Regions from separate parts of the Alloalcanivorax sp. C16-1 genome, predicted to be linked through region 2. Evidence: predicted binding sites of a transcription regulator. Region 2 holds the regulator's gene; each other region holds the start of a gene.
The links. Region 2 encodes LexA, which represses DNA repair genes until DNA is damaged. Its sites were predicted from a motif close to TACTGTNTANNTANACAGTA; they were not measured.
Positions count from the first base shown of each region.

Region 1: ACLD0W_RS03450 (putative DNA modification/repair radical SAM protein) is a predicted target of LexA. The motif match lies at 8,125-8,144, and genes of this name have one in related genera.
Region 3: recN (DNA repair protein RecN) is a predicted target of LexA. The motif match lies at 4,757-4,776, and genes of this name have one in related genera.

Region 1 is NZ_JBKFTK010000001.1:720,888-731,214, forward strand. It holds gene ACLD0W_RS03410 (histone deacetylase) at 1-952, opposite strand, end outside; gene ACLD0W_RS03415 (cold-shock protein) at 1,114-1,320, opposite strand; gene ACLD0W_RS03420 (methyl-accepting chemotaxis protein) at 1,701-2,741, shown strand; gene ACLD0W_RS03425 (short-chain fatty acid transporter) at 2,728-4,035, opposite strand; gene ACLD0W_RS03430 (AI-2E family transporter) at 4,250-5,350, shown strand; gene ACLD0W_RS03435 (methylated-DNA--[protein]-cysteine S-methyltransferase) at 5,446-5,958, shown strand; gene ACLD0W_RS03440 (FAD-binding dehydrogenase) at 6,035-7,693, shown strand; gene ACLD0W_RS03445 (DksA/TraR family C4-type zinc finger protein) at 7,790-8,053, opposite strand; gene ACLD0W_RS03450 (putative DNA modification/repair radical SAM protein) at 8,161-9,387, shown strand; gene ACLD0W_RS03455 (TIGR03915 family putative DNA repair protein) at 9,401-10,264, shown strand; gene ACLD0W_RS03460 (MFS transporter) at 10,301-10,327, shown strand, end outside.
Region 2 is NZ_JBKFTK010000002.1:500,368-510,694, reverse strand. It holds gene ACLD0W_RS09560 (TetR/AcrR family transcriptional regulator) at 1-146, opposite strand, end outside; gene ACLD0W_RS09555 (CNNM domain-containing protein) at 243-1,268, opposite strand; gene ACLD0W_RS09550 (hypothetical protein) at 1,329-1,856, opposite strand; gene topA (type I DNA topoisomerase) at 1,867-4,599, opposite strand; gene ACLD0W_RS09540 (universal stress protein) at 4,940-5,389, shown strand; gene ACLD0W_RS09535 (cyclic nucleotide-binding domain-containing protein) at 5,404-6,057, opposite strand; gene lexA (transcriptional repressor LexA) at 6,161-6,775, shown strand; gene ACLD0W_RS09525 (DUF1499 domain-containing protein) at 6,900-7,286, shown strand; gene ACLD0W_RS09520 (TatD family hydrolase) at 7,283-8,119, shown strand; gene ACLD0W_RS09515 (DUF6482 family protein) at 8,135-8,443, opposite strand; gene ACLD0W_RS09510 (glutaredoxin family protein) at 8,475-8,720, opposite strand; gene rlmKL (bifunctional 23S rRNA (guanine(2069)-N(7))-methyltransferase RlmK/23S rRNA (guanine(2445)-N(2))-methyltransferase RlmL) at 8,707-10,327, opposite strand, start outside.
Region 3 is NZ_JBKFTK010000004.1:60,849-71,175, forward strand. It holds gene dnaJ (molecular chaperone DnaJ) at 1-708, opposite strand, end outside; gene dnaK (molecular chaperone DnaK) at 806-2,731, opposite strand; gene grpE (nucleotide exchange factor GrpE) at 2,888-3,469, opposite strand; gene hrcA (heat-inducible transcriptional repressor HrcA) at 3,570-4,619, opposite strand; gene recN (DNA repair protein RecN) at 4,778-6,448, shown strand; gene fur (ferric iron uptake transcriptional regulator) at 6,556-6,966, opposite strand; gene ACLD0W_RS14080 (outer membrane protein assembly factor BamE) at 7,076-7,573, shown strand; gene ACLD0W_RS14085 (RnfH family protein) at 7,638-7,937, opposite strand; gene ACLD0W_RS14090 (sodium-dependent transporter) at 7,930-9,330, opposite strand; gene smpB (SsrA-binding protein SmpB) at 9,498-9,974, shown strand; gene ACLD0W_RS14100 (hypothetical protein) at 10,070-10,327, opposite strand, start outside.

The DNA of each region.
Region 1 (10,327 bases), on a different contig from region 2:
CGCCCTCCAGCACCATGGCCAGCCGCCCGCCGCAATGGCGGTCGGCGATATCACGGACGATGGCGGTCATCGACGCGAAGCCCTCGTAGCTCACGTTCATCGCCAGATCGAACCGGTGGGCGTCAAAACCGGCGGATACCAGCACCAGATCGGGCCGGAACGCGTCCGCCGCCGGCACCAGGATGTCGCGAAACGCTTTCAGCATGGCCATGTCGCCGGCGCCCCCGGGCAACGGCACATTCACCGTGTACCCTTCGCCGAGGCCGCCGCCCACTTCGCCGAGTGCCCCGGAGCCGGGATAAAAGGGCGCCGCCCGGTGGGTATCGAAAAACAGCACATCCGGGTCGGCCCAGAAGATTTCCTGGGTGCCGTTACCGTGGTGGGCGTCCCAGTCGACGATCAGCACCCGCCGGCACCCCAGCGCGGCCTGGGCGTGGGCCGCCGCCACCGCCACGTTGTTGAACAGACAGAAACCCCGGGCCCGCACCGATTCCGCATGGTGGCCCGGCGGTCTCACCGCGGCGAAGGCGCCCCGGACACGGCCGGTCACCACCGCTTCCACGGCGGCGATGGCGGTGCCGGCGGCCACCTCGGCGGCCTCCACGCTGCCCGGCGACACCGCCGTGGTGTCCACATCCAGCCAGGCGTTCTCGCCGCGCATGGCCTGGATACCGTCGAGATAGGAGGTGGTGTGCACCCGCGCCAGCTGTTCACGGGTGGCGGCCACGCCGGGCGCCAGACACACGCCGGGCACCGGCTCCCGCTCCAGCAGCTCCAGCACCGCGCGCAGACGACCGGGGTGCTCCGGGTAGCTCCATTTGGCGCCCAGGCCGGACAGGATCTCCCGCACCCGGCGGTCCAGCCGACCAGGCAGAAAGGCGGCGTCCGCGTCCGGCTGGTGGGCCAGGGTGCGCGGGTCGTGGAACAGGATCACTTCACGGTCGCCGATCATGGCACCCCCGTCCGACTCGAGTTCCTCCCTTATACCGCGACCCGGCCGGGGAAAACACGTTTAACGGGCACAAAAAAAACGGAGCCCGAAGGCTCCGCTTTTTTCGGGCCGCGCCGAAGCGCGACCAGCAGGTGCCGGCCCGGAGGCCGTCGCCCATCGCCTTATACGGCGACGACGTTTTCAGCCTGCGGACCTTTCTGGCCTTGAGTCACGGTGAACTCAACGCGCTGGCCTTCGGCCAGGGTTTTGAAGCCGGAGCCGGTGATGGCGCTGAAGTGTACGAACACGTCAGGACCGCCGCTCTGCTCGATAAAGCCAAAACCTTTGGATTCGTTGAACCACTTAACGGTACCGGTGGTGGTAGACATAATGATCTCCTGATCAATCATAAAATTTCAGATCCGTTACCGGATCCTGGGGGCGCTGGAAATCTACTGTTACTTATGAAGGTCAGGACGAACACTAAGGAAGGGTATCGAACGGGGATTCATAAATACTGCCGTACTTTCTAGCTACCGGCGAGGATACACCCGTTGTCGGCCCGGTCAACCCCTTTTGTGTTGCGATCCGAATCCCTCGCACCGTCGCCCGCCGCTCAAGTTTTTCCCCAACCCCGCCGATAACAGTGAATAGGCGGACTTTTTCCATTAAAAACAACAACTAAGCAATCGAGAGAGGGCCCATTTATTGCAAGGCCAGGAGCAGGGAGGGTCCGCCTTCCCGGTCCACGACGAACCGGAGAATGCCCATGCAGGACAACACCATTCTGAACCTGGCCTATGACATTTCCGAGATGACCCGCGACAAGGTGGGCGCCATCGAGGACATCATGCAAACCACCAAGATCCTGGCCCTCAACGCGCGCATCGAAGCGGCCCGGGCCGGCGTTGCCGGGGCCGCCTTCGGGGTGGTCGCCGAGGAGATCGGCAAGGTCTCCGAGGAGATCAACCACATCGCCTCCGATTTCCGCGACGCGGTGGAAGGCCACACCCAACGCATCGAGGAAGCGGGTGGACGCATGCTGACGGAGTTTCGCGGTCAGCGGTTCACCGACCTGTCGCTGAACGCCATCGAGATCATCGACCGCAACCTGTTCGAGCGATCCTGCGACGTGCGCTGGTGGGCCACCGACTCGGCGGTGGTGGCCGCCGTGGACGGCGACGATCCGACGGTGCGGGACCATGCCAGCGACCGCCTGGCCACCATTCTGCGTTCCTATGTGGTGTACCTGGATTTGTGGATCGCCGACGCCGACGGGCGGGTGGTGGCCAACGGGCGCCCGGACCGTTATCCCGACGCGGTGGGGCTGAACGTGGCGCGCAGCGCCTGGTTCCAGCAGGCCATGAACACCGCCAGCGGCGATGAGTTCACGGTCACCGACATCGCCCGCAACGGTGCCCTGGACGACGCGGCGGTGGCCACCTACGCCACCGCCATCCGCGCCGGCGGCGACGTGCACGGCGCGCCGCTGGGCGTGCTTGGCATCTTCTTCGACTGGACGCCCCAGGCCGAGGACGTGGTGAAGGGGGTGGGGCTCAGCGATGAAGAGCGGGCCCAATGCCGGGTCATGCTGCTCGACGCGGAACACCGCGTCATCGCCGACGCCACCGGGCGCGGCGAACTGGGCAGCCTCTACCCGCTGTGCCCCGAAGGCCGCGAGCGCGGCTACTATCAGGACGGCGACAAACTGGTGGCCTTCGCCCTGACCCCGGGCTACGAAACCTACCGGGGGCTGGGCTGGTACGGCGTGATCGAGTGCGACCTGGGGGCCGCCGCTACAGGAAGGTGAGCCCCAGGCTGATGATCACGCCGGTGACGATCAGCAGCATCAGGCAGTAGCCCATGATGTCCTTGGCCTTGAGGCCGGCGATGGCCAGCACCGGCAGCGCCCAGAACGGCTGCAGCAGGTTGGTCCAGGCGTCGCCCCAGGCCACCGCCATGGCCACCCGCGGCACGTCGGCGCCCAGCGCCGCGGCGGCGGGCAGCATCACCGGGGCCTGCACCGCCCACTGGCCGCCGCCGGAGGGCACGAAGATGTTGACCACGCCGGCACTGATGAAGCTCCAGAACGGCAGGGTTTGATCGGTGGCGATGGAGGCGAAACCGTTGGAGATGGTGCCGGCCAGGCCGGAGTCGGTCATGATCGCCATGATGCCGGCGTAGAACGGAAACTGGATGACGATGCCGGCGCCGCCCTTGACCGCCTCGTTAAGGCTGATCAGCAGCCGGCGCGGGGTCTGGTGCAGCACGATGGCCAGGAACAGGAACATGAAGTTGACGATGTTCAGGTTCAGGCCGCCGCCCTGGCTGAAATAATGGATCGCGTAGGCGACACCGCTGAAGCCGATCAGCCAGGCCAGCACGCGGCTGTTTTCCAGATGCTCGGCGGGGCGCGACGGCGTCACGTCCGGCACCTCCGGGTCCTGGATCGCCTTGGGATCGGCGAACACGCTTTCCTCCGGCGGCGGCAGCATCAACCGGTTGATCACCGGCACCACGATGAACAGGGCCGCCACGATGGCCAGATTGAAGAACGCGAAGATGGTGTCGCCGGTGCCGATCACGCCGATCTGGCTCTCGGTGAAGTGGCCCGGCGTGGCGATGGTCAGCGGAATGGACCCGGCCAGGCCGCCGTGCCAGACCACGAAGCCGCCGTAGGCGCTGGCGATCAGCAGCGGGTAATGCACCTGGATACGGCGCGCCAGGGCCTTGGCGAACAGGGCGCCCACCACCAGACCGAAGCCCCAGTTGATCCAGCTCGCCGCCAGGGACACGTAGGTGACCAGCAGAATCGCCTGGCCCGGCGTGCGCGCCAGCGCCGCCAGCTTATCGAGGATGCCCTTGACCAGCGGCGTGCTGGCCAGCATGAAGCCGGTGACCAGCACCAGCAGCATCTGCATGGAAAAGGTGAGCAGGCCCCAGAAGCCCTTGCCCCACATGTCCATCACCGCCACCGGCGAACGGCCCTCCACCAGCATCGCCGCCAGCGCCGCCACCAGGGTCAGGATCAGCACGAAAATGTAGGGGTCCGGCAGATAGCGTTCCACCAGACGCACCAGGGGTTGGGATGCGCGATTCAACATGGCCGGGCTCTCCATAGAATTATTATTCAACGTACCAGGAATTATCCCGGGCGGCCTCGCCCGGGGCAATCAACGGGCCCGCCCTTACGACTAAAGTCGAAGTCCTGATTCAGACAGCCTGTTTACCGCTTTTTACGGTCCACCGAGCGAGACCGCGTGAAGACCGTAGTAGGCTGTGCGTTCACAGTATCCCAACAACATGACGGTTGCCTTCATGGACGACTCGCAGGCCTCGGAAACCCGCTCGGAAGAGGAAACCCGGAAACTGGTGGAATCGGTGACGGTGCGCTCGGCGATGCTCACCGGCATTTTCATTCTGCTGGTGATGTACACCCTCTATGCCGCCGCCACCCTGTTCGCGCCCCTGGTGGTGGCTTTTCTGACCAGCCTGATCTTCACCCCCCTGGTGCGGGCACTGCGGCCCCTGCGCATCCCGCCGCCGGTGAGCGCCGCGGCGGTGGTGGTGCTGGTGTTCTCGATCGTGGTCAGCGCCCTGTACGGGCTCAGTGAGCCGGCCATGGAATGGCTCGATAAGGCGCCCCGCGATCTGCGCCAGATCGAGCTGGAGTTCCGCGAACTGGCGGCGCCCATGGAAAAGCTGCGCCAGGCCCGCGAGCAGTTCGCTCTGATCACCGCCCCGGACAAAGGCGCCGGCGGTCAGGGCGAGGCGGACATGCCGTGGAGCCCGGTGGAATGGTTGATGTCCGGCACCTGGTCGGCGCTCTACGGCATCGCCATCAGCTTTATCCTTCTCTACTTCATGCTGGCCTCCGGCGACACCTTCCTGCGCAAGCTGGTGCGGGTGATCCCCCAATTCGAGAACAAGCGCGCGGCGGTGGAAACGGTGCGCGAGATCCAGAACAGCATCGCCGTCTATCTGGGCACCATCACCATCATCAACCTGTGCCTGGCGGTGGCCGCGTCCCTGATTCTGTATCTGCTCGACGTGCCCAACCCGATTCTGTTCGGCGTCATGGTCGGCCTGTTCAACTACGCCCCCTACATCGGGCCGGTGGTGAGCCTGGTGGTGATCGCCCTGGTCAGCATCCTGGAATTCAACGGCCTGTACGAAGCCCTGCTGCCGGCGGCCCTGATCCTCGGGCTGAACGTGCTGGAAGGGCAGTTCATCACGCCCACCATCGCCGGCCACCGCCTGGCACTGAGCCCGGTGATGGTATTCCTGTCGATTCTGCTGTGGGGCTGGATGTGGGGCGTGGTCGGTATTCTGATCGCGGTGCCGCTGCTGGTGTGCATCAAGCTGGTGTGCGACAACATCGACTCGCTGAGCCTGGTCTCCGAGTTCATGGGCCGCTAACGGGAACGCCCCGACACCAGGTCCGAAAAGGGCGAGTACCGCGCCGCCGCCCGGGGTAGTCTGACGCTTCCCCGGACATTGATCGCGGAGACGCCATGACCGCTCTTCTCTACAGCGAAACCGATTCCCCGCTGGGCCCGTTGCTGCTGCTGGGCGACGGCGAGGCGCTCAGCGGGCTGTACATGAACGCGCAGAAACACCGCCCGGCCCTGGAACGGGAACGCCGCCGCGACGACGCCGCCTTCCGCGCCGCCCGCGAACAACTGGCCGCCTACTTCGCCGGCGAACTGCGTGTCTTCGACCTGCCCCTGGCCCCGGCGGGCAGTGCCTTCCAGCAATCGGTATGGCGCGCCCTGCTGGACATTCCCTACGGCGACACCGCCAGCTACGGCGAACTGGCGCAACGGCTCGGCAAACCCGGCGCCGCCCGGGCGGTGGGCCTGGCCAATGGCCGCAATCCGCTGGGCATCATCGTGCCCTGCCACCGGGTGATCGGCGCCAACGGCACCCTCACCGGCTACGGCGGCGGGCTGGAGCGCAAGCAATGGCTGCTGGAACACGAACGCCGCCTGGCCGGCGGCCAGGGCGCCCTGCCCGGCTTTGGCTGACGCCCGACGGCAACCCCTGACGATGGTGCCAGAAACCTGCTAGGTTTAAGACTTCGCAAACCTCCCGGGCATCATCATGAACAACAACAGCGATGCAATCGTCGTGGGCGCCGGCCTGGCCGGCCTGGTGGCCGCGGCGGAACTGGCCGACGCCGGCAAAACCGTGACCCTGGTCGAACAGGAAGGCGAGAACGCCGTGGGGGGCCAGGCGCACTGGTCCCTGGGCGGCCTGTTCCTGGTGGACAGCCCGGAACAGCGCCGCATGCGCATCAAGGACAGCGCCGAGCTGGCGCTGCAGGACTGGCTGGGCAGCGCCGGCTTCGACCGCGACGAGGACCACTGGCCGCGCCGCACCGCCGAAGCCTTTATCGAGTTCGCCGCCGGCGAGATGCGGTCCTGGCTGCACGGCCAGGGCATGCGCTGGTTCCCGGTGGTGGGCTGGGCGGAACGGGGCGGCTCGACGGCCACCGGCCACGGCAATTCGGTGCCGCGCTTCCACATTACCTGGGGCACCGGCCCCGGCGTGGTGGCACCGTTCGAGCGGCGCGTGCGCGAACATATGGATAAAGGCCGCATCACCCTCAAGGCCCGCCACCAGGTGAGCCGGATACTGACCGCCGACGGCCGCGTCACCGGGGTGGCCGGCGAGGTGCTGTCGCCCAGCACCGTACAGCGCGGCGAACGGTCCTCCCGGGACGTGATCGGCGACTTTCAGTTCCAGGCCGGCGCCGTGATGGTGACCTCCGGCGGCATCGGCGGCAACCACGACCTGGTGCGCGAATACTGGCCCCGGGACCGCCTCGGCGAACCGCCGGCCAGCATGGTCTCCGGCGTGCCCCACCATGTGGACGGCCGCATGATCGCCATTACCCGGGAGGCCGGCGCGGCGGTGATCAACAGCGACCGCATGTGGCATTACACCGAGGGGCTGAAAAACTGGAACCCGATCTGGCCCAACCACGGCATCCGCATCATTCCCGGGCCCTCGTCCATGTGGTTCGACGCCAACGGCCGGCGCCTGCCGGCGCCCTGCCTGCCCGGCTACGACACCCTGGCCACGCTCAAGGAAATCCTGCGCAGCGGCCACGACTACTCCTGGTTCGTGCTCGACCAGTCGATCATCGAAAAAGAGTTCGCCCTGTCCGGTTCGGAACAGAACCCGGACATGACCTCCGGACAATGGAAGGAGGTGCTCAAGAGCCGCCTGGGCAAGGGCGCGCCGCCGCCGGTGGAAGCGTTCAAGCAACACGGCGAGGACTTCGTGGTGGCCGACGATCTCAAGACCCTGGTGGACGGCATGAACCGGCTCACCGGCGAGCACCGCATCGACCATCAAAGACTGCACGCGGAACTGGCCGCCCGCGATCGCCAGATGGACAACCCCTACGCCAAGGACGCGCAGATCACCGCCATCCACGGCGCCCGCCATTACCTGGGCGACAAGCTGTTCCGCGCCGCCAAACCGCACAAGATGCTCGACCCGGCCCACGGCCCGCTGATCGCGGTGCGCCTGCACATTCTTACCCGCAAGACCCTGGGCGGCCTGCACACCAACGTGGACGGCCAGGTGCTGGGCGCCGACGGCGAGCCGGTAGCGGGCCTGTACGCCGCCGGCGAAGTGGCCGGCTTCGGCGGCGGCGGCTACCACGGCTACAACGCGCTGGAGGGCACCTTCCTGGGCGGCTGTATTTTCTCCGGCCGCAACGCCGGCCGCCACGCCGCCACGGTGGTTTAGGGAGCTTCAGCGGGGGTGCATGAAGAGCTTCAGCGGGGGTGCACGAAGAGCTTCAGCGGAAGTGAACGAAGAGCTTCAGCGGGGGTAAGAGGAGCCTCAGCGCAGCTGGCTGTCCTTGCTGCCGCGTCGGTTGTAGCCCTCGGAGCGCAGGTCGTCGTCGTGCTCGCTCTGGCAGGGCACGCACAGGCGCACGCCGGGCAGCGCCTGGCGGCGCGCCTCGGGAATCGGCTCGCCGCATTCCTCGCAGTGGGTAAGACTGTCACCCGCCGGCAGACGGCTGCGGGCGTACTGCACCGAGGAATCCACGGTGCTGTCGATCTGATCCTGTACCGCGCCTTCCGGCGCCCATCCCGTGGCCATGGTGTCCTCCGTCGCGTCCATCCAGAACACACCTTCCCGGCAACGAATGCAAGCGTCCGGCGCCTTCCGTATACTGTCCTTATGAACAGTATCCCGAGACCCGTTTCATGGACGTGACCCGCAAGCTCGCCGTGCTCGCCGACGCGGCCAAATACGATGCCTCCTGCGCCAGCAGCGGCGCGCCCCGGCGCAGCTCCCGGGGCAAGGCCGGCCTCGGCAACAGCAACGGCACCGGCATCTGCCACAGCTACACGCCGGACGGGCGCTGTGTGTCCCTGCTCAAGATCCTGCTCACCAATTTCTGCCTCTACGATTGCCAGTACTGCGTGAACCGGCGCTCCAGCGACGTGCCCCGGGCGCGCTTCACCCCGGAGGAAGTGGTGCGCCTGACGCTGGACTTCTACCAGCGCAACTACGTCAGTGGCCTGTTTCTCAGTTCCGGCATCATCCGCTCGCCGGACTACACCATGGAGCAACTGGCGCGGGTGGCGCGGCTGCTGCGGGAAGAGCACGGCTTTCGCGGCTACATTCATCTCAAGACCATTCCCGAGGCGGACCCGGCGCTGATCGATCAGGCCGCCCGGTTCGCCGACCGGCTGAGCGTGAACATCGAGCTGCCCAGTGAACGGGGGCTGCGCGATCTGGCGCCGGAAAAACAGCTGGGTGGCATTCGCCGCGCCATGGGCACCATCCACGCCGGCACCGAGGCGGATCAGGCGGACAAAAGCCGCTCGCCGAAGCGGCCCCGCTACGCCCCCGGCGGCCAGAGTACGCAGATGATCGTCGGCGCCGACGCCAGCAGCGACCGGCTGATCCTGGACACCGCCGACCAGCTGTACCGCCGCTTCCGTCTCAAGCGGGTCTACTACTCCGCGTTCAGCCCGATCCCCAACAGCCCCGGCACGGTGCCGCTGCGGCCGCCGCCGTTGCTGCGCGAGCACCGGTTGTACCAGGCCGATTTCCTGCTGCGCGGCTACGGCTTCCAGCCCGGTGAACTGCTCGCCGACAACGAGCAGTTGCCGCTGGACATCGACCCCAAGCTGGCCTGGGCGCTGCGCCATCGGGCGCTGTTTCCCCTGGACCTGAACCGGGCGCCCCGCGAACTGATCGGCCGGGTCCCGGGCATCGGCCTGCGCAGCGCCGAGCGGCTGGTGGCCCTGCGCCGCCACCGCCGGGTGCGCTTCGAGGATCTGGTGCGGCTGCGCTGCGTGGTGGCCAAGGCGCGGCCGTTCGTGGTCACCGCCGACCATCGCCCGCGCGACGCCGGCCTGGACACCCCGGCCCTGCGCCGGCAGCTGGTGGACGCGCCGGTGCAGGCCAGCCTGTGGGACTGATCGAGAGGCCGCCGTGCGTATTCTCTCCGACACCCTGACCTTCGACGCCTGGCGCCAGCAGGCGCGGGCTCTGCTGGGCCAGGGCGCCGCGCCGGAAACGGTGAGCTGGGAAGCGCCGGACCGCCCTTCCCTGTTCGGTCTGTCGCCGCCGCCGGCCGCCGGCGAGGGCCCGGCGCCCCGGGTGCCGGCGGCGCTGGTGGCGGCCCTGCGGCAGGCCGCGCCCTACCGGGTGGCCGGCCGTTGGAACCTGCTCTACCGGGTGCTGTGGCGCGGCGCCCACGGCGAGCGGCAGGCCCATCTGCCCGGCGACCAGGACGGCAGCGCGCTGCAGCGGCGCATCAAGGCGGTGCAGCGGGAAGCGCATCACCTGCACGCCTTTCTGCGCTTTCAGCCGGTGGCCGACGACGACCCGCAACGGCCCCTGGACTTGCTGGCCTGGTTCGAACCGGCCCACGACATCCTGCCGTGGGCCAGTGAGCACTTTGCCCACCGCCTGGGCCGCCGGCGCTGGCTGATCGCCACACCGCAGGACGGGGTCTGGTACGACGGGGAGCGGAGCCACCATCACGCGCCCTGCCCGGAGAGCTGGCAGGCCCTGGCGCGGGCCGCCCGTGACCAGGACGACCCGTTATGGCGCACCTACTACCGCAGCCTGTTCAATCCGGCCCGGCTCAACCCCACCGCCATGCAGGGGCACATGCCGGCGCGCTTTCGCGCCCACACCCCGGAGGGCCGCGACATCCCCGGCCTGGTGGCGGACGCCCGGCGCGGCGCCCGTCGCCATGGCCAGGCCGCCGCCGTCGGCGCCCTGCCCGGCAAGGCGCTGCGGGCACCGAAATCGCCGGATGCGCCGCCACCGCCCGGTGCGCTAAAGTAGCGCACCCGTCCGACCCGCCACCCTTCGGAAGCCTTCATGTCCCTCGTTACGCCGCCGCCGCAC
Region 2 (10,327 bases):
TTGGAACCGAAGTGGTAATTCACCGCCGCCAGATTGACGCCGGCCCGGCTGGTGATGGCGCGCAGGCTGGTCTCGGCGAATCCCTTCTGGGCGAACAGCACTTCCGCCGCATCGAGGATGCGCTGGACGGTATCGGACTGAGACATGGCACCTCGCGCCGGACAGGTCGGAAAACAAACGTTTGAAACATACGTTTGGCCGCCGGGCAGGTCAAGGGACGGACGGCGCCATCGCGGTCGCCGTCAGCCGGGACGGTCGCGTTTGCGCAGCCGACGGCTCCAGCGCTGTTTGGCGTAACGGCGCAGGTTGGAGACGTTGTCGGTCTCGTCCATGATCTCCTGGCCGAGAATGGTCTCGATCACGTCCTCCATGGTGATCAGCCCCACCCAGGTGCCCAGCTCGTCGTAGACCATGCCCAGGTGCTGCCGCTGGCGCAGCATCTCGCCGAACACGTACTCGATGTTCATGGTCGACCGATAGGGCGTCATGCCGCGCATCACTTCGCCGATCTTGCGGCTGCCTTCCATATCCAGCAGATCGCTCTTGTGCACATAGCCCAGGGCCTCGTCATGCTCGTTGATCACCGGGTAGCGGGAAAACGGCTGGTTCACCAGTTGCTGGCGCACCGGGTCGACGGTGTCGTCCGGGCGCAGGCTGCGCACCACGGTGCGCGGCGTCATCACCTTACCGACCTTGATCTCGTGCAGGTTGAGGATGTTGGTGATCACCCGGCGCTCGTCCTCGTCCAGGGCCTGCTGGTCGCGACCGATCTCCGCCATCGCCTTGAGCTCGGCGCGGATGTCGGTGTCCGGTTCACCGGTGCCGAACTGGCGGGTGACCAGCTTGGAGAGCCACACGAACGGCTTGAGCACCAGCACCATGACGCGCAGCACCGGCGGCAGCGCCGGCGCCAGGGAGCGCCAGTATTTGGCGCCGATGGTCTTGGGGATGATCTCCGAGAAGATCAGGATCACCAGGGTCATCACCGCCGAGGCCACGCCCAGGTAGGCTTCGCCGAACACCACCGCCACCTGGGCGCCGACGCCGGTGGCGCCGGCGGTGTGGGCCACGGTGTTGAGGGTCAGAATCGCCGCCAGCGGGTCGTCGATGTCGTCCTTGAGACGGCGCAGACGGCGGAACAGAACGGGCTTCTCGTCCCTCAGCCCGGCGATGTAGCTGGGAGTGATGGACAACAGGGCGGCTTCAAGAATGGAACACAGAAAAGAAAAACCGATGGAGACGGCGGCAAAAACGATCAGCAGTGTCATCAATATCGGGCGTGGCCAGGGGGCACCGCTATTTTGGCCGGCGGCTCGGGGTGGTAAGGGTCACCATTCTTCCATGTAGGCAGCGCATTGCTCAATCAGTTCCGCCACCCGCTCGGCGGCGCCGGCCAGCCGCTCCAGGTCGCCCTGGGCCAGCGGCGCGTAGGGATCCTCGGCGCGCAGGCTGAGGGCGTCCCGTTCCTCCGGCGCGGTGGGCCGCCGGGCCAGGCCGGCGGCGCCCACGGCGGCGCGCATTTCCTGGTCCAGCCAGCAGACCAGGTCGGCGCGGTCCGCCCGGGCCCGGGCCAGCAGGCCCATTTCCGGGGCCTGCACGGCGGCGGCGGCGAACGCCTGCTCCAGGGCCGCCAGACTGATCAGGTCCTCGTAGCCGCGCACCTGGTAGCTGCGCGCCGCCTGGCGGGCGATGCCCACCAGCACCGAGTACAGGTGAAACACCACGCCGCCGCGCAGCGCCAGCCGCGGCCCCGCCGCCGCCTCCGGGTCGGCGTTCAGGGTTTTCAACAGACTGCGGGCGAAGAACAGCCGCTCACGCAGGCCGCTGATTTCGCTTTCTCGCACCATTCGGGACATGGTCGGCCCCTCAACCGCGCCGCGAGGCGGCTTTCTTCTTCGCCGCGGCCTTTTTCTTTTTGGCCGCCGCTTTTTTCTTGGGCGCGGCTTTCTTCTCTTCCACGTCCCAGTGACCGTCGCGGTAGAAGGCGTACCAGCCGGTGGGCTTGCCGTCTTCCTCGGTCATCACGTACTGCTCCTTGGCCTTGCGGCTGTAGCGCAGCATCGCCTTGCGGCCCTTACTGTCCTCGGCGGGGGCCTCGGCCAGGTATTTGTGCTTGGGATCCAGCTTGTCGGCAACGGACTGGATTTCCTCCACCAGCGGCGCCCGGGTTTCCCGGTTCTTGGGAAACTGGCTGGCGGCCAGGAACAGGCCGGAGGCGCCGTCGCGCAGCAAATAGTGGTCGTCCACCTTCTCGCACTTGAGGTGCGGCATGTCGATGGGGTCGGCGCGGGGCGGCGCCGGCTCACCGTTCTTGAGCAGCTTGCGGGTATTGCCGCAGTCGTCGTTGGTGCACTTGAAGAACTTGCCGAACCGACCGGTGCGCAGTTGCATTTCGTTGCCGCACTTCTCGCACTCCAGGGTCGGGCCGTCGTAGCCCTTGATGCGGAACTCGCCCGGTTCCACCACGTAGCCGTCGCAGTCCGGGTTGTTGCCACAGATGTGCAGCTTGCGCTTCTCGTCGATCAGGTAGGATTCCATGGCCGTGCCGCATTTCGGGCAACGCTTCTTGCGACGCAGCTCGTTGGTTTCCGCTTCCTCGTCGTCGTCGGCGCGTACCGCTTCCTCACCGGGCAGCAGGTTGAGCGTGGCGGTGCAGCGCTCCTTCGGCGGCAGGCTGTAGCCGGAGCAACCGAGAAACACGCCGGTGGAGCCGGTGCGAATCTGCATCGGCCGGCCGCACTTGGGGCACTCGATGTCGGTGTCGGTGGGCAGGTTGGCGCGCATGCCGCCCTTGGCCTGCTTGCCGCTGCCCTCGCCCTGGGCGGCTTCCAGCTTGGCCAGGAAGTCCCGGTAGAACTCGTCGAGCACGTCGCGCCAGCCGCGCTTGCCCTCGGCGATCTCGTCCAGGGTTTCTTCCATCTCGGCGGTGAAGTTGTAGTCCATCAGATGGGGGAAGTTTTCCACCAGCCGGTCGGTGACGATGTCGCCCATTTTCTCGGCGTAGAAGCGGCGGTTGTCCTGCCGCACATAGCCCCGGTCCTGAATCGTGGAAATGATCGCCGCGTAGGTGGACGGGCGGCCGATGCCGCGTTTTTCCAGTTCCTTGACCAGGCTGGCCTCGGTGTAGCGGGCCGGCGGCTTGGTGAAGTGCTGGGTGGCCTCGATGTCGTCCACCGCCAGCACGTCGCCCTGCTTGAGGTCCGGCAGCACGGTGTCTTCCTGGCCCTTGCGCGAGGCCTGGGGCTGGATACGGGTCCAGCCGTCGAATTTGAGAATGCGACCACGGGCTTTCAGCTCGTAGCCGTCCGCTTCCGCCGTGATCGTCGTGCTCAGGTATTCCGCCGGCGGCATCTGGCAGGCGATGAACTGGCGGCGGATCAGCTCGTAGAGGCGCTGGGCGTCGCGCTCCATGTCCTTCAGGCCGCTGGCTTCGCGCTTCACGTCGGACGGGCGGATCGCTTCGTGGGCTTCCTGGGCGCCCTCGCGGCTGGAATAGCTGATCGGCTTCTCGGGCAGGTACTGGCTGCCCAGTTGGTCGTCGATCCAGGCGCGGCACTCATTGACCGCGTCGGCGCTCAGGTTGGTGGAATCGGTCCGCATGTAGGTGATGTGGCCGGCCTCGTAGAGGCGCTGGGCCATCATCATGGTTTTCTTCACGCCGAAGCCCAGCCGGGTGCTGGCCGCCTGCTGCAGGGTGGAGGTGATGAACGGCGCCGGCGGCTTGGAGCGGGTGGGCCGCTCCTCGCGCTGGGTGATGGTCAGCTGGCCGGCGGCCTTCAGGGCGGCGCGGTGCTTCGCCGCGTCGTCGCCGTTGTTGGGGCGGAAATTGTCGCCGTTGTGGCGGGTCACCTGCAGGCGGATCTCGTCACTGGCCTTGGCGGTGCTGTGGGTGTCCGCGTGCAGCTCCCAGAATTCCTCCGGGGTAAAGGCGCGGATCTCGCGCTCGCGCTCCACCACCAGCTCCACCGCCACCGACTGCACGCGGCCGGCGGACAGGCCCCGGGCGATCTTTTCCCACAGCAGCGGCGAGATCATGAAGCCCACCACCCGGTCCAGGAAGCGACGGGCCTGCTGGGCTTCCACCCGGCTCATGTCCAGCTTGCCGGGTTTCTCGAAGGCGGCCTGAATGGCCTTCTTGGTGATCTCGTTGAACACCACCCGGTCGAACCGCTCGCCCTCGCCGCCGATCACTTCCCGCAGGTGCCAGGCAATGGCCTCCCCTTCGCGGTCCAAGTCAGTGGCCAGGTAGATGCGGTCGGCATTGGCGGCCAGACGCTTGAGCTCGTCGATGACCTTTTCCTTGCCGGGCAGGATTTCGTAATGGGCGTCCCAGTCGTGTTCCGGGTCCACCCCCATGCGGTTGATCAGCTGGGCCTGGGCCTTCTTCTTTTTATAGGCTTCCCGTTCTTCCTTGGGCAGTGACCGGGTATAGGCGGCCTCCTTGGCACGCTCCTTGGGCGTGGTCTTCTTGGCGCCGCCGCTCACCGGCAGGTCGCGCACATGGCCGACACTGGACTTGACCACGAAGTCGTCGCCCAGATAGCGGTTGATGGTCTTGGCCTTGGCCGGCGACTCCACGATTACAAGGGACTTACCCATTCGTTGCTCACCCGATCATGATGCGGATATCCAAAAGAAACCTCCGTAAAACCCGTGGGCCGCACGGGATCGCCGTGCCGGTCCAAGTGTCCGGAGGTGCCGCCGGGCGGCCTTCACGGCCCCGGCGGGCGCCTATTTAGACAGCGCCGGTATTGTCCGGTCAAGCGCGGACCGCCCGGCGGGCCCCGACCGGGTGCCCGCCGGCGGCCGCCGTCAAGGCCGCCGAAGCCGCGCCAGGCAAGGCTTTGCCGCCCTCGCCGGGCACCCTTCAACGGCGGGCTGGCGGCGGGCGCCGGGCAAGTTATACTCGGAAGCGACACCGAGCCACTGGAGAAACATCGTGTCCGCACCCTATCGCAAGGTCCTGGTGGCCATCGACTGCAGCGACGAGTCCGCGGAAGTGCTGGCCCGCGCCGCCGGCGTGATCGCCGGCACCGAGGGCGAACTGCATCTGATCCATGTGATCGAGCCGCTGGCGCTGGCCTACGGCGCCGACGTGCCCATGGACGTGACCGACCTGCAGAGCGGCCTGGTCAAGCAGGCGCGGGAAACCGCCTGCAACTACGCGCGCCAATATCAGGTGCCCAAGGAACGGGTGCATGTGGAGCTGGGCTCCATCGAGAAGACCATCGTCGACAAGGCCGACGGCCTGGACGCCGATCTGATCGTGGTGGGCAGCCACACCCGCAGCGGCCTGGCCCTGCTGCTGGGCTCCACCGCCCGCGGCCTGGTGCCCGGCGCCCACTGCGACGTGCTGGCGGTGAAGATGGATCGCAAGAAGAAGGAATAGACCGGGCCGGCCGGTCAGGTGAGCTGGGCGTTGCCGGTGGTCCCCGGCGGGCGATGATTCCACCGGTACAGCAAATCCGCCAGGGCCCGGGCCTGGTCCCGCAATGAGGCCAGTTCCGCCTCGCTGTCCCGCTCGCCGGTGAACACCGGCACCTTGCGCAGGTCGGCGGCCAGGCCGGCGTCCGGGCTCTGCATGCGCCGCACCTCCACCGCCCAGCGGATCTGGTGCACCAGCATGTGAAAAAACGCCAATCGCGTGGCCAGGGTATAGGGCGTGTCGCGATCGTCGTCGAAATCATTGAAATCCAGCCTGGCCAGCACCGCTTCCCGGGCCGCGTCCGCCACCTGGATGGTGGCGCTGCGGGCGCGCCGCAGCAACAGTGAAAGAGTGCCGAACACCTCCCCCGGCGACACGTAATAAAGCACCGCGTGCGGCGGCGCATCGTCCAGTACCACCAGCTGGCCGCGCAGCAGAAAATACAGGCTGGACTCCACCTCCCCGGCGCGGATCACGGTGTCCCCGGGGGCCGCCTCGACCAGTTCGGTGCGCGCCAGCAACCGCGACCGCTGGGCCGGATCGTCCCGGGCCACCTCATTGAAAAACGGCACGCCGGCAAGCAGTGTCTCCACCCGTGACCGGTCCGTTTGCTGCCAGTTCGCCTGTCGCATCGGTTCCCTTCTCCCCCCTGATGGGCTCCATGGTACTTCCAAAAACACTGGACATATAATACTGTTCATATTATCAGTGTCCGAGACACTCCAGGAGAACGTTATGAGCAGCACGCTAACCGCACGCCAGCAACAGGTGCTGGACTGCATCCGCGACTCGCGGCTGGAAACCGGCATGGCCCCGACCCGGGCGGAAATCGCCGAGCGCATGGGCTTCCAGTCCAAGAACGCCGCCTCCGATCACCTGCGGGCGCTGGAACGCAAGGGTTACATCCGTCTGCACAGCGACCGCTCCCGCGGCATCCAGCTGCTGGAAGCGGCGCTGGAGCACGAGGACGAGCTGCCGGTGGTGGGCAGGGTGGCCGCCGGCACGCCCATCGAGGCCATCGAGAACGTGGAGCGCACCGTGCCGGTGCCCCAGGGCCTGTTCCGGCAGCGCCCCACCTACCTGCTCAAGGTGCAGGGCGACAGTATGATCGACGCCGGCATCTTCGACGGCGACCTGATCGCGGTGCGCAAAAGCCAGACCGCCCTGTCCGGCGAGATCGTGGTGGCGCGCATTGACGACGAGGTCACGGTGAAAACCCTTAAACTGAACAAGTCCAACGCCACCCTGCTGCCGGCCAACGAGGCCTACGAGCCGATCCGGGTGCCGGCGGACGAACTGATGATCGAAGGTGTTTTCGTGGGACTGATCCGTGATCCGAACCGTCACTAGAAAGATCGCCGCCGCCCTGTGCCTGGCCGGGTTGATGCTCGCCATGACGGTGTCGGCCGGCTGCCAGGGCGCCCGAGAAGAGGCCCGAATCCAGAGTACTGAAAGGTCAGTGGAGAGACCGATTATGTCGGACACCCGTTTGCTTGCCCCCTGTCCGTCGTCACCGAATTGCGTGTCCAGCCTGGCGGATGACGACCGCCATCGGGTGGCGCCCCTGCCCGGCGCCGGCACCCGTGCCGACAGCCTGGCGCTGCTCGACGCGGTGCTGGAGGACTGGCCCCGGGTCAGCCACCGGGCGGTGGGACCCGCCCGGGTGGAGGCCCGCTTCACCACCCGCATCCTGCGGTTCGTGGACGATGTGACCTTCTATGTGCACGAGGACGGCGTCATCGAAGTACGCTCCGCCTCGCGCATCGGCTATTGGGATCTGGGCGCCAACCGGCGTCGCGTGGAAGACCTGCGCGAGCAGCTGGAGGCCCGGCTGCAGCCCACGCCCCGCCCCGCTTCATGAGTATCACGGCAGGCACCCCGACCGCCCGCTGGGCGGACATCGGCGTCAATCTGGGCGACCGGCAGTTTCGCGATGACGGCGAGGCGGTGCTGGAGCGTGCCCGCCAGGCCGGCGTCGAGCTGATGCTGCTGACCGGCACCAGCGTGGCGGAGTCCCGGCAGGCCCTGGCTCTGTGCCGGGACTTTCCCGACCGGGGGCTGCTGGCCACCGCCGGCGTGCACCCGCACAACGCGCGCTGCTTCGACGATGACGCCCGGGCGGAACTGGCCGGGCTGCTGGACCAGCCGGAAGTGGCCGCCGCCGGGGAGATGGGCCTGGACTTCAACCGGGACTTTTCACCCCGCCCGGACCAGGAGAAAGCGTTCGAGAGCCAGCTGGCGCTGGCGGCGGACAAGCAGCTGCCGGTGTTTCTGCATCAGCGCGACGCCCATCCGCGCTTTCTGCCCCTGCTGCGCGCCTGGCGCGACCGGCTGCCCGCCGCCGTGGTGCACTGTTTCACCGACCAGCGCCGGCCGCTCTACGACTATCTGGACCTGGACTGCTACATCGGCATCACCGGCTGGGTGTGCGACGAGCGGCGCGGCAAGGACCTGGCCGCGCTGGTGCCGGACATTCCCGCCGACCGGCTGCTGGTGGAAACGGACGCGCCCTATCTGCTGCCCCGGGACCTGCCGGAGGCACCGGCGGTGAAACGCCGCAACGAGCCCTGCCATCTGCCCTGGATCGGCCGCCGGCTGGCGGCGCTGCGCGGTGAGGAGGAAGCGGAGCTGGCGGCCCGCACTCTGGCCAATACCTACCGTTTTTTGAACCTGCCAGCTCCGGATCGCGACTGAAGTCGCGATCCTTCTTCAGGCGCGGTCCGCCCGCCAGTTGAAGTCCACTTCCAGCGGCGGCGCCGGCTCGCCTTCCGGCTGGCCGGCCATTTCCGCATAGGGCGATTGGTGCAGCAGCACCGCCCGGTCGGTGGTCATGCGGCTGAGCACGTTGTTGGCGTGTTCCGGGCCGTTGAAACGCACGATCCGGCCTTGCTCGTCCACCACCTGGTACAGCACACCGTCGATTTCCACCTGCACGATGCAGATGGAAATCACCACCGAACGCAGAATCACCTTGTCGACATGGCGGTTGGTCAGTTTCTTGACCGTGATCTTTTCCATGGTCACTCCAAAAAAAGTCGCGCCCGCCGGATCAGGGATCGGCGAGCAGCGCGCTCACGTCCAGCAATCCGAACGGCCAGCCCAGCTCCCGGTCGCCCCGGCGCAGCACCGGGATGCGCTCGCCGTATTCGGCGATCAGCATATCGTCCTCGGCGATGTCCACGGCGTGAAGCCGGGCGTCCGGGCGCACCGTGCGCACCAGCTCCTCGGCCTGCTCGCAAAGATGGCAGCCGAGGGTGGTATAGAGGGTCAGTTGCGGGGCGTCAGTCCTGGGCATGACGGATCGCGAAGCAGTGGTGAATGGCGCCGCCGCGCCGGAAGTCCTCCGGCAGGCTCCAGGCGGTCAGGTCCTCCACCGCGTACCAGCGGCGCAGTCTCTCTTCCAGTTCGAAGCGGCGGTAGTTGCAGGAAAAATACAGCACGCCGCCGGGCTCCAGCCGTTTCATGATGCGGCGGATCAGCTCGCCGTGCTGGTCCTGGACCACGAAATCGTCCCGGTCCTTGTTGTTGGAGAAGGTGGGCGGGTCGCAGAACACGATATCGAACTGCTCGCGGCATTCCTCCAGCCAGCCCATGGCGTCCGCACGCACCGTGGGGTGGCGGTCGGTGGCGAAGCCGTTCAGGGCCAGGTTGCAGCCGGCCCAGTCCAGATAGCGCCGCGAGGTGTCCACGGTCACCGCCCGGCGGGCGCCGCCCACCAGGGCCTGCACGGTGGCGGCGCCGGTATAGGCGAACAGATTGAGAAAGCGTTTGCCGGCGCTTTCCTGGGCGATGCGCAGGCGCATGGGCCGGTGGTCCAGAAACAGGCCGGTGTCCAGGTACTCCTCCAGGTTCACCAGCAAGCGGGCCTGGCCCTCGCGGACCACCCGGAAGCGTCCCTGGGTGGCCTGCTTCTGGTACTGGTTGCGGCCTTTCTGGCGCTCGCGGGTGCGCAGATGCACCTGCTCGCGGTGCACGCCCAGGGCGGCGCGGGTGGCGCTCACCGCCCACTGGCGGCGCTGGGCGGCCTTGTCCGGATCCACCGTGGACGGCGCCTTGAACTCCTGCACCAGCACCTGATCGCCGTACACGTCCACCGCCACGTTGAATTCCGGCAGGTCCCGGTCATAGAGCCGGTAGGCCTGGATGTCCTCCCGGTCGATCCAGCGGCGCAGGTGCTTGCCGTTCTTGCGCAGTCGGTTGAACAGCGGCGAGGCCGGCTCCGGCAGCTCGAAACCGGGCGTGTCGCCCACCTGCAGCGGCGTCTGGGGCAGCGGCGCCCGGGGCCGGCTGAGGCGGATAAAGTTGGTGAGCGCGCCGTTGCGCACCTTCCATTGGGACTCCAGGTCCATGCCGGCCCGGTCCAGGGCGGTGACCTCGGCGCCCAGCAGCACCGCCCGCCAGGCCGGGGCCTTCTCGCCCAGCAGCCGGCCCAGACCGGCGTACAGCCAAGCGGCCTGCTCCTGCTGATCCAGGCGTTCGCCCCAGGGCGGGTTGGTCACCACCAGCCCTTCGCGGCTGGCGAAATCCCGCGCCCGCAGGGCGCCCAGCTCCCGGCGTTCCAGGTGGATGGCACCCTCCACGCCGGCGCGCTCCGCGTTATGGCGGGCGTATTTGAGCGCGTCCGGGTCCGCGTCGAAACCTTTCAGGGCCGGCAGCGCCGCCTTGTTCTCCAGGCTGGCGGCGGCCTCGCGCAGGGCCTCCTCGGCCAGCGCCTGGCGGCAGCCCCGCCAATTGAGGAAACCGTAGTCCTTGCGCAACGCGCCCGGGGCCACGCCGGCGGCCATCCAGGCCGCCTCGATCAGCACCGTGCCGCTGCCGCAGAACGGGTCCATCAGCAATTCCGGGCGCGCTTCACGGTGCCAGTCGCCGGCGCGCAGCAGCGCCGCCGCCAGGTTCTCCCGC
Region 3 (10,327 bases), on a different contig from region 2:
CGCCTCGCCCTTGCCGGCCAGACGGATGCGGTCGCCGGTATCGACGCCGGCGGGGATCTTCACCGACAGGGTGCGCGTGGTCTGCACCCGGCCCTGGCCACCGCAGTGGCCACAGGGGTTCTCCACCACCCGGCCTTCGCCGTGGCAGGTGGGGCAGGCCTGCTGCACCGTGAAAAAGCCCTGCTGCATGCGCACCTGGCCCATGCCGTTACAGGTCGGGCAGGTCACCGGCTGCTCGCCGGCCTGGGCGCCGCTGCCGTCGCACACCTCGCAGCTGTCCCAGCTGGGCACGCGGATCTTTTCCTCGCAACCGCGTACCGCCTGCTCCAGGGTCAGCTCCAGGGTATAGCGCAGGTCGGCGCCCCGGGCCGGGCCGCGACGGCCACCGCCGCCGAAGATATCGCCGAAGATGTCACCGAAGATATCGCCGAAGCCGCCGCCACCGAAGCCGCCGGCGCCACCGCCGCCGAAGCCGCCCTGGCCGTTGACCCCGGCATGGCCGAACTGGTCGTAGGCGGCGCGCTTCTGCTCGTCGGAGAGCACCTCGTAGGCTTCCTTGGCCTCCTTGAACTTGGCCACCGCCTCCTGGTCATCCGGATTGCGGTCCGGATGGTACTTCATGGCCAGGCGTCGGTAGGCCTTTTTCAGATCCTGCTGGCCGGCGTCCTTGCCCACCCCCAGCACTTCGTAATAATCACGTTTGGACATAATTAAGGGCTGCTTTTTTACGTCGACTTTAAGCGAAGACGCCGGGCCCTGGGGCCCGGCGCTGCTGGTCCGACGTCAGACGTCTGACGTCCGACGCTTACTTCTTCTTATCGTCGTCGACTTCCTCGAACTCGGCGTCAACGACATCGTCACCGGAGGCCTTCTGCTGCTGGCCGGCGTCGGCGCCGCCCTGCTCGGCCTGCTGGGCTTCGGCATACATCTTCTGCGCCAGGGACCCGGAGGCCTCGGTGAGTGCCTTGGTCTTGGCCTCGATATCGTCCTTGTCACTGCCCTTGAGCGCCTGCTCCAGGTCGGAGATCGCCGTGTTGATGGCTTCCTTCTCCTCGTCGCTGGCCTTGTCACCCGCCTCTTCCAGGGTCTTGCGGGTGGCGTGCACCAGATGGTCGCCCTGGTTACGGGCCTGCACCAGCTCCTCGAACTTCTTGTCCTCGTCGGCGTGGGCCTCGGCGTCCTTGACCATTTGATCGATCTCGTCGTCGGACAGACCGGAGGAAGCCTTGATCTGGATCGACTGCTCCTTGCCGGTGGCCTTGTCCTTGGCGCCCACGTGCAGGATGCCGTTGGCGTCGATGTCGAAGGTCACCTCGATCTGCGGCACGCCGCGCGGCGCCGGCGGAATGTCTTCCAGGTTGAACTGGCCCAGGGACTTGTTCTGCCCGGCCTGTTTACGCTCGCCCTGCAGCACGTGCACGGTCACCGCGGTCTGGTTGTCCTCGGCGGTGGAGAACACCTGCGACGCGTTGGTCGGGATGGTGGTGTTCTTCTCGATGATCGGCGTCATCACGCCGCCCATGGTTTCAATACCCAGGGTCAGCGGGGTCACGTCGAGCAGCAGCACGTCCTTGACGTCGCCGGCCAGCACCGCGCCCTGAATGGCGGCGCCGATGGCCACGGCTTCATCCGGGTTGACGTCCTTGCGGGCGTCCTTGCCGAAGAAGTCGGCCACTTTCTTCTGCACCATGGGCATGCGGGTCTGGCCGCCCACCAGGATCACGTCGGTGATGTCGGCGGCTTTCACGCCGGCATCGGTGAGCGCGGTCTTGCACGGCTCCAGGGAGCGGGTCACCAGCTGCTCCACCAGGGATTCCAGCTTGGCGCGGGTCAGCTTCACCACCAGGTGCTTGGGACCGGTCTGGTCGGCGGTGATGTACGGCAGGTTGACCTCGGTCTGCTCCGCGGAAGACAGCTCGATCTTGGCTTTCTCGGCGGCTTCCTTGAGGCGCTGCATGGCCAGGGCGTCGCCGCCCAGGTCGATGCCGGAGTCCTTCTTGAACTGGTCGGCCAGGAAATTAATGATCGCCAGGTCGAAGTCCTCGCCACCCAGGAAGGTGTCACCGTTGGTGGCCAGCACCTCGAACTGATGCTCACCGTCCACCTCGGCGATCTCGATGATGGAGATGTCGAAGGTACCGCCACCCAGGTCGTAGACCGCGATGGTGCGGTCGCCGCCTTTCTTGTCCAGGCCATAGGCCAGGGCCGCGGCGGTGGGCTCGTTGATGATGCGCTTCACCTCGAGGCCGGCGATGCGGCCGGCGTCCTTGGTGGCCTGACGCTGGGAGTCGTTGAAGTAGGCGGGCACGGTGATCACCGCCTCGGTGACTTCCTCGCCGAGATAGTCTTCCGCGGTCTTCTTCATTTTCTTGAGGACCTGCGCGGAAATCTGCGGCGGCGCCATCTTCTCGCCTTTCACTTCCACCCAGGCGTCACCGTTGTCGGCCTTGGTGATCTTGTAGGGCACCATCTTGATGTCCTTCTGCACCACGTCGTCTTCAAAACGACGGCCGATCAGACGCTTGACCGCGTACAGGGTGTTGGTGGGGTTGGTCACCGCCTGACGCTTGGCGGCCTGACCGACGAGGATTTCGTTGTCCTCGGTGTAGGCGATGATGGACGGCGTGGTGCGCGCGCCCTCGGCGTTTTCGATTACCTTGGTTTTGTCCCCTTCCATGACAGCGACACAGCTGTTGGTGGTGCCAAGGTCGATACCAATGATCTTACCCATAATGCTCCATTCTCCTTCACACGGTCCGGACCCCTTCAGGCCGCCCGGACAGCTGAACCTTATTGACTTGCCAGCTATATGGCGGCTGGCTTGCGCTTTTCAAGAGTGCCGCGGCCGGGGCTCCGGGGAGTTCGGCGGCGCGGCGCCACGGGGCGTTCAACCGGCCTTGCTGACCACCACCCGGGCCGGGCGAATCAGACGGCCGTTGAGCAGATAGCCCTTCTCCAGCACCTCGATGACGCTGTTGGGCTCGGCGTTCGGCGCCGGCACCATGGTCATCGCTTCGTGGTGTTCCGGGTTGAACGGCTGCCCCTGGGGATCGATCTGTTCCAGGTTGTACCTGGCGAACACGTCGAGCAGCACTTTCAGGGTCAGCTCCAGGCCCTCGCGGGCGGGCTGCAGGGTCGGGTCGTCCGCGTCCAGGGTGGACAGGCCCCGTTCCAGGCTGTCGGCCACCGGCAGCAGATCGCCGGCGAACTTCTCCAGCGCGAACTTGTGGGCGCTCTCCACGTCCCGCTCGGCGCGGCGACGCACGTTCTGCATTTCCGCCTGGGCGCGCAAATCCGCCTCGGCCAGCGCCTTTTCCAGGCGGGCCACGCGCTCACGGGCCTCGGCCAGCTCCTGCTCGGCGGTGGACGCCTGGGCGTCCTCCTCGACGATCTCCGGCTCCTCGTGGGGGGCCTGCTCGTTCACCTCGGGCTGATCGTCGCCCTGCTTTTGTTTGTCCTGATCACTCATATCCACTCCAAAGTCCCCGGTTGCGGGAAAGCGAGCAAAGATATGGGAACGGCCCGGCGGGATTCAAGGGCCGTGGCGGGAACCGGCGGTGGCGCCGTTGTTACAGCTGGGTCAGGGCGGCGGACAGAATGCGCGCGGTGATGTCCACGGTGGGGATCACCCGTTCGTAGTCCATGCGGGTGGGGCCGACCACGGCGAGCACGCCCATCGGGCCGTTATCGACCTTGTAGGGGGCGGACACCAGGGAATATTCCTCGAACGGCTGGTAGCCGGATTCCCGGCCGATGAAGATCTGCACGCCATCGGCTTTGACGCTGCGTTCGAGCAAATGAAGGATGTCGCGCTTGCGGTTGAACGCCTCGAACAGATCGCGCAGCTTGCCGATGCCGCCGGCCTCGGCGCTGTCGAGCAGGTTGGACTCGCCGGACACCACGTAATCGGAGTCCTTTTGCTCCGGCCGCAGCGCCTTGCCGGCGATGTCCACGGTGGTCTGCATCAGTTCGTCGAGCTGGGCGCGGTCCGCGTCCATGGTGCTGAGCAGCCCCTCGCAGATGCTGTCCAGATCGCAGCCGGCGTAGGTGTGATTAATGTAATTGGCGGCCTGGCGCAGCTCCACCTCGCCGTATTCGCGGCTGGTCTGGATGATGCGGTTCTGCACCTCGGAGCGGTTCACCACCAGCACCACCAGCACCCGCTGGCCGGACAGTGGCAGAAACTCCACCTGGCGCAGGGTGGTCACCTCGCGGCGCGGCACCGCCACCAGCCCGGCCATGCGGGTCAGTTCGGCCAGGGTCCGGGAAGCCTGGGAGACCAGCGCCTGGTGCGACTGGTCCGGCGCCAGCAACTGGCGCAGTTCGTCGCGCAGGCGGGCGTTATCCGGGTTCTCCATGGTGGTGGACGCCAGCAGGGTGTCCACGTACAGACGGTAGCCCCGCTCGGTGGGAATACGCCCGGCGGAGGTGTGCGGGCTGGTCAGCAGCCCCATGTCCTCGAGCTCGGCCATGATATTGCGGATGGTCGCCGGGCTGACCTGCAGGCCGCCGCCGCCGGCCAGGCTTTTCGAGCCCACGGGCTGGCCGTGGCGAATATGCCGCTCCACCAGGGCCATCAACAGTCGTTGCTTGCGTTCGTTCAGTTCCAGCCGGGCCATACTTCAAATACCAGGAAAGACGTCTCAGTATAACGCGGCGTTCAGTCTACGCACCCGGCGCGCATTACGCACCCGGCACCGTCGATCCGGCGCCGGGGGCTTACACTGGCGCCGGGAATCGACTAGCATCCCGACAATACTGGCCAGAAGGACAGTCCATGCTGACCCATCTCAGTGTTCGCCATTTCGCCACCGTGGACCAGCTCGAGCTGGAGCCGGAGACCGGCCTGACCGTGATCAGCGGCGAAACCGGCGCCGGCAAATCGGTGATCATCGATGCTCTGTCGCTGACCCTCGGCGAACGGGCGGACAGCGCCGTGGTGCGCCCGGGCTGCGAACGGGCCGAGGTGCTGGCCACCTTCCACCTGGGCGACAACCCGTCCGCCCGCGCCTGGCTCGCCGAACGCGAGCTGGACGACGGCGACGAGTGCCTGCTGCGCCGCACGGTGCGCGCCGACGGTCGCTCGCGGGCCTACATCAACGGCACCCCCACGCCGCTCACCGAGGTGCGCGAGCTGGGCGAGCATCTGATCAGCATCCACAGCCAGCACGAACACCAGGCCCTGCTGCGCAAGGACACCCACCGGGCGCTGCTGGACAGCCTGGCGGAGGCCGGCGATCTGGCCGCCGAGGTGCGCGAGGCCTGGCGCCACTGGCAGCGGGCCCGGCGCGCCCACGACGACGCCCTGGCCAGCGCCCGCGAGCAGAGCGAGCGCCAGGAGCTGTTGCGCTTCCAGCTGGAAGAGCTGGACGCCCTGGCCCTGGCGGAGGGTGAACTGGCCGAGCTGGAGCAGGAACAGCAGCGCCTGGGCAACGCCGAAGCGCTGATCCGCCTGTGCCAGCAGGCGGTCACCGCCCTGTACGATGGCGAGGACAACACCATCAACGACCATCTGGGCCAGGTCAGCCACTGGGTGGAGGAAGCCCGCGCCAGTGACGACGCCCTGGCCGGCGTGTTCGACACGGTGGAATCCGCCCGCCTGCAGGTGGAGGCGGCCGCCGAGGACCTGCGTCATTATCTGGAAAAGCTGGACCTGGACCCGGAACGCCTCAACCAGGTGGAAGAGCGCCTGGGCCAGGCCTACAGCCTGGCCCGCAAGCACCGGCTGCGCCCGGAGGAGCTGGTGGAGCACCACCGCAAGCTGGCCGGCGAAGCGGACACCCTGGAGCATTTCGACGAGCACCTGGAGGCCCTGGCCAGCGCCGAGCGGGCCGCCCACGACACCTACCTGGGCCACGCCCAGGCGCTGGGCCGGCGCCGCCGTGACGCCGCCACCACCCTGACCCGGGAGGTGCAGAAGCAGCTCAAGGCCCTGGGCATGAAGGCCGCCCGTCTGGAGACCGTGGTCGAGGAAGGCAAACCCGGGCCGGACGGTCTGGAAGAGGTGGAATTCCGCTTCTCCGCCAACCCGGGCCAGCCACCCCGGCCGCTGGCCAAGGTGGCCTCCGGCGGCGAGCTGTCACGGGTGAGCCTGGCGATCCAGGTGATCTGCGCGCGCAACCTGACCGTGCCCAGCCTGGTGTTCGACGAGGTGGACGTGGGCGTGGGCGGCGGCGTGGCGGAAATCGTCGGCCGCCTGCTGCGCGAACTGGGCGGCCATGCCCAGGTGCTGTGCATCACCCACCAGCCCCAGGTGGCCGCCCAGGGCCATCAGCACTGGCAGGTGCACAAGCTGCAGGGCAAGGACACCACCCACACCCGCATTCAGCCCCTGGACGAGGGCGCCCGGGTGGAGGAAGTGGCGCGCATGCTCGGCGGCGTGGAGATCACCGCTTCCACCCGTGCCCATGCCCGGGAAATGCTCGACAAGGGCCAGCGCGTGGCCTGAAACGCCAAAACCCGGCCCGCCGGCGGGCGGGTCGGGCGATTCAGGGCAAGGCTGGCGGCGCGCCACGGCGGACACCGCGGCACAGGCTGGCGGGGCTGAAGAGGGGCTTACTTCTTGCCGGCTTTGGGCCGGACGTACAGCACCAGGGAGTGATCGACGATCTCGTAACCGTGCTGCTCGGCGATGCGGTGCTGGCGTTTCTCGATTTCCTCGTCCAGGAATTCGATCACCTCGCCGGACTCCATGCACACCATATGATCATGGTGCTCCTCGTCGGCCAGCTCGAACACCGCCGACCCGCCTTCGAAGTTGTGGCGCAGCACGATGCCGGCCTGCTCGAACTGGGTGAGCACCCGGTAGACGGTGGCCAGGCCCACGTCCTCCCCGGAGTCCATCAGCGATTTGTAGATGTCCTCGGCGCTGAGATGCCGTTCCTTGGAGGATTCCAGCTGCTGCAGGATTTTCATCCGTGGCAGGGTCACCTTCAAGCCCGCTTTCCTAAGATCCTGATTATCCAAAATAATTGCTCCGTATGCCGCCAGCGGGGATTCCCGATTCCGTGAGGAACCTTGTTCCCCTTAGACAAGTCTGTATTATCGCCCGGACATTATGCCAAGTCGAAACATCATGCCAAGGACCATTCTCGTTTCCCTGTTGTTCGCCGCCCTGCTGGCCGGCTGCAGTTCCCTGCGATTCCCCGGGGTGTACCGCATTGATATCCCTCAGGGGAATGTGGTCTCCCAGGACATGCTGGCCGAGCTGGAGCCCGGCATGACCCCGGAACAGGTGCGTTTCGTACTGGGGCCGCCCACCCTCACCGACCCGTTCACCCCGGATACCTGGCTCTACCTGCTGCATTACCAGCCCGGCAAGGCGGACACCGTGAAGCAGCAGGTGGTGGTGTATTTCGAAGGGGGCCGCTACAGCCGTTACGAAGGCCAGGCGCTGGCCGACGTGCGTGAACGCACTTCCGGCCGCCGCGACCGTGAACTGGAACTGCGCGCCGAGGACCGCCGTCGTGACGGCGGCACCGTCGATCAGGAGCCGCTCAACGACCCGGAACCGGACCCGGGCGCGCCGCCGAGCACCCCGGAAGCGACCACGGTGCCGCTGCCCCGGTCATAGTAAGCCGCTGCCCAGATCGTAGAAGGCCGCTGCCGCGCTGACAGCCCGATAGCGCGCCGGACGCTCAGCCGTCGCGGCGCCCCCGCGCGGCGCGGGCCCGCCGCGCCGCCTTCGGGTCCACCTGCAGCGGCCGGTAGATTTCCACCCGCTCCCCCTCCGCCAGCACCCGTTCCGCCGGGTGCGGTTCCGCCTTGCCGAAGATCCCCATGGACGCCGTCTCCAGCTCCAGACCCTCGAACTGCCCGGCGATGCCGGACTGACGGGCGGCCTCCAGCATGGTGGTGCCCGGCGCCACGTCCAGGGCGATCAGGCGCTGCCGGTCCGGCAGCGCGAACACCACTTCCACGCGGAGGGTGTCAGCCACTGGTGGCGGACCACAGGGCATAGGCGATCACCGCGATCATCGCAAGCGGCGAGAAGATCCGTACCAGCGCCCGCCACACCATGTACAGCGCGAAGCTCTTCATGGCCAGCTCCTTGCGCACCTGGGTCTCTTTCATCACCCAGCCGGCGAACAGGGCGATCAGCAGCCCGCCCAGGGGCAGCAGGATACTGGTGGACAGGAATTCGATATTGTCGAAGAAGGTGCCCATCAGGAAGGTATGCTCCTTCCACAGGTTGAACGACAGCACCGACCCCACGCCCAGCACCCAGGCGGCGCCGCCCACCAGCAGCGACGCGGCCCAGCGGCTTTTGCCGCGCTCCACCAGCCAGGCCACCATCGGCTCGCCCAGGGAAATCGACGAGGTCCAGGCGGCGCACACCACCAGCACGAAGAACAGGGAGCCGAACAGCACGCCACCGGGCATCTGGCCGAACGCCAGCGGCAGGGTCACGAACATCATGCCCGGCCCCTGGGCCGGCTCCAGGTTGCCGGTGAACAGCAACGGGAACATGGCCAGACCGGCACCCAGCGCCACCAGCGTATCCAGGGCGGCGATGATCACCACCGACGAGCCGATCGACACCGGACGGGCACGTCCGGTCTTCTTGTCCTTGATCTCACGGGGCATGTAGGCGCCATAGGCCATGATCGCGCCCATGCCCAGGCTCAAGGTGAAGAACGCCTGCCCCAGGGCGATCACCACCGCCTCCCCGGACAGCTTGGAGAAATCGAAGGCGAACAGGAAAGCCACCCCCTCGGCGAAGCCCGGGGTGGTGGCGGCGTAGCCGATCAGCACCAGCAGCAGCACGAACAGCAGCGGCATCAGCACTTCCACCGCCCGCTCCAGGCCGCGCTTCACGCCCAGCGCCACCACGCCCATGGTCAGCACCATGAACAGACTGTGCGAGCCCAGCATCAGCCAGGGGTTGGCCTGCATGGCCTCGAAATTGGCCTGGGACTGCACCGCGGTCATGCCCCGGAACAGGCCGCTCACCGCCTCCCACACATAGATCAGCGCCCAGCTGGCCACCACCGAATAGAACGACAGAATCAGAAAACCGGACAACGCGCCCAGATAGCCGATACCCTTCCAGCGCCGGCTCACCTTGCTCTGCTCCGCCAGCCGCCCCATGGAATGGATCGGGCTGAGCCCGCCGCGCCGGCCCAGGGTCACCTCGGCGATCATGATCGGCACCCCGATCAGGGCGATGCAGGCCAGATACAGCAGCACGAAGGCGCCGCCGCCGTACTCCCCGGTGATGTAGGGAAACCGCCAGATGTTGCCCAGCCCCACCGCGGACCCGGTGGCCGCCAGAATAAACACCCACCGGCTGGTCCACATGCCGTGGACCGGCTTGTTCGTTTCGTTCATCGGATCACAACCCCTCGACGCAGTGCCGCCATTGTCTTGATTTTCCCGGGGCCCCTCAAGGGAAGTGGGCGACCACTTACCCTTTGACCACGGTTAAGACAAGGTTTAACAAGTTCACCGCCGCCGCGCTCGCCACGGGGCCGGCCACTCTCTATAATCGCCGCCCCATGGGCAAAGCGAAAAAACAAACGTCGAGCAGCAACGCCATTGCGCAGAACCGCAAGGCGCGCTTCGACTATCACCTGGAAGAGTTCTTCGAAGCCGGTCTGGCGCTGGAAGGCTGGGAAGTGAAATCCCTGCGCGCCGGCAAAGGCAACCTGACGGAGTCCTATATCCTCCTCAAGGACGGCGAGGCCTTTCTGTTTGGCGCCCGCTTCGAGCCCCTGCCCGCCGCCAGCACCCACTTCGTGCCGGACCCGCAGCGCAGCCGCAAGCTGCTGCTGCACCGCAAGGAGCTGGCCAAGGTGTTCAGTGGCGTGCAGAAGCAGGGCTTCACCTGCGTGCCGGTGAACCTGCACTGGAAACGGGGTCTGGTGAAGTTGGACATCGCCCTGGCCAAGGGCAAGCAGAAGCACGACAAACGCGCCACCGAGCGCGAACGGGACTGGAACCGCCAGAAGCAGCGCATCTTGCGGCAGAACTGAGCCAGGCCGCCGCGTTCCACGACGCCCGCCCGGACAAGGAAAAGGGCCGCCCTCGGGCGGCCCTTTCCGTTTCCACCGTTGCCGCCAAGGGTCCGCTAGAACGCCTTGCCGGTGCGTCCGTGCCGCCGGCGCCAGCCGCGCACGTCGTCGCGCACCAGCCAGTACAGCTGCAGCCAGGCACGCAGCACCGCCGGCAGGAAGTACACCGCGAACAGCAGCACGGGAATCCGCGCCTCGCCGCTCACCGCCACCACCGCCGCGAGGCCGCCGGCGTACAAGGCCACCGTCAGCAGCAGACCCAGGGTATGGGCCAGCAACGGATGGGCCGTCACCGGCGCCAGCATTTTCTCGGC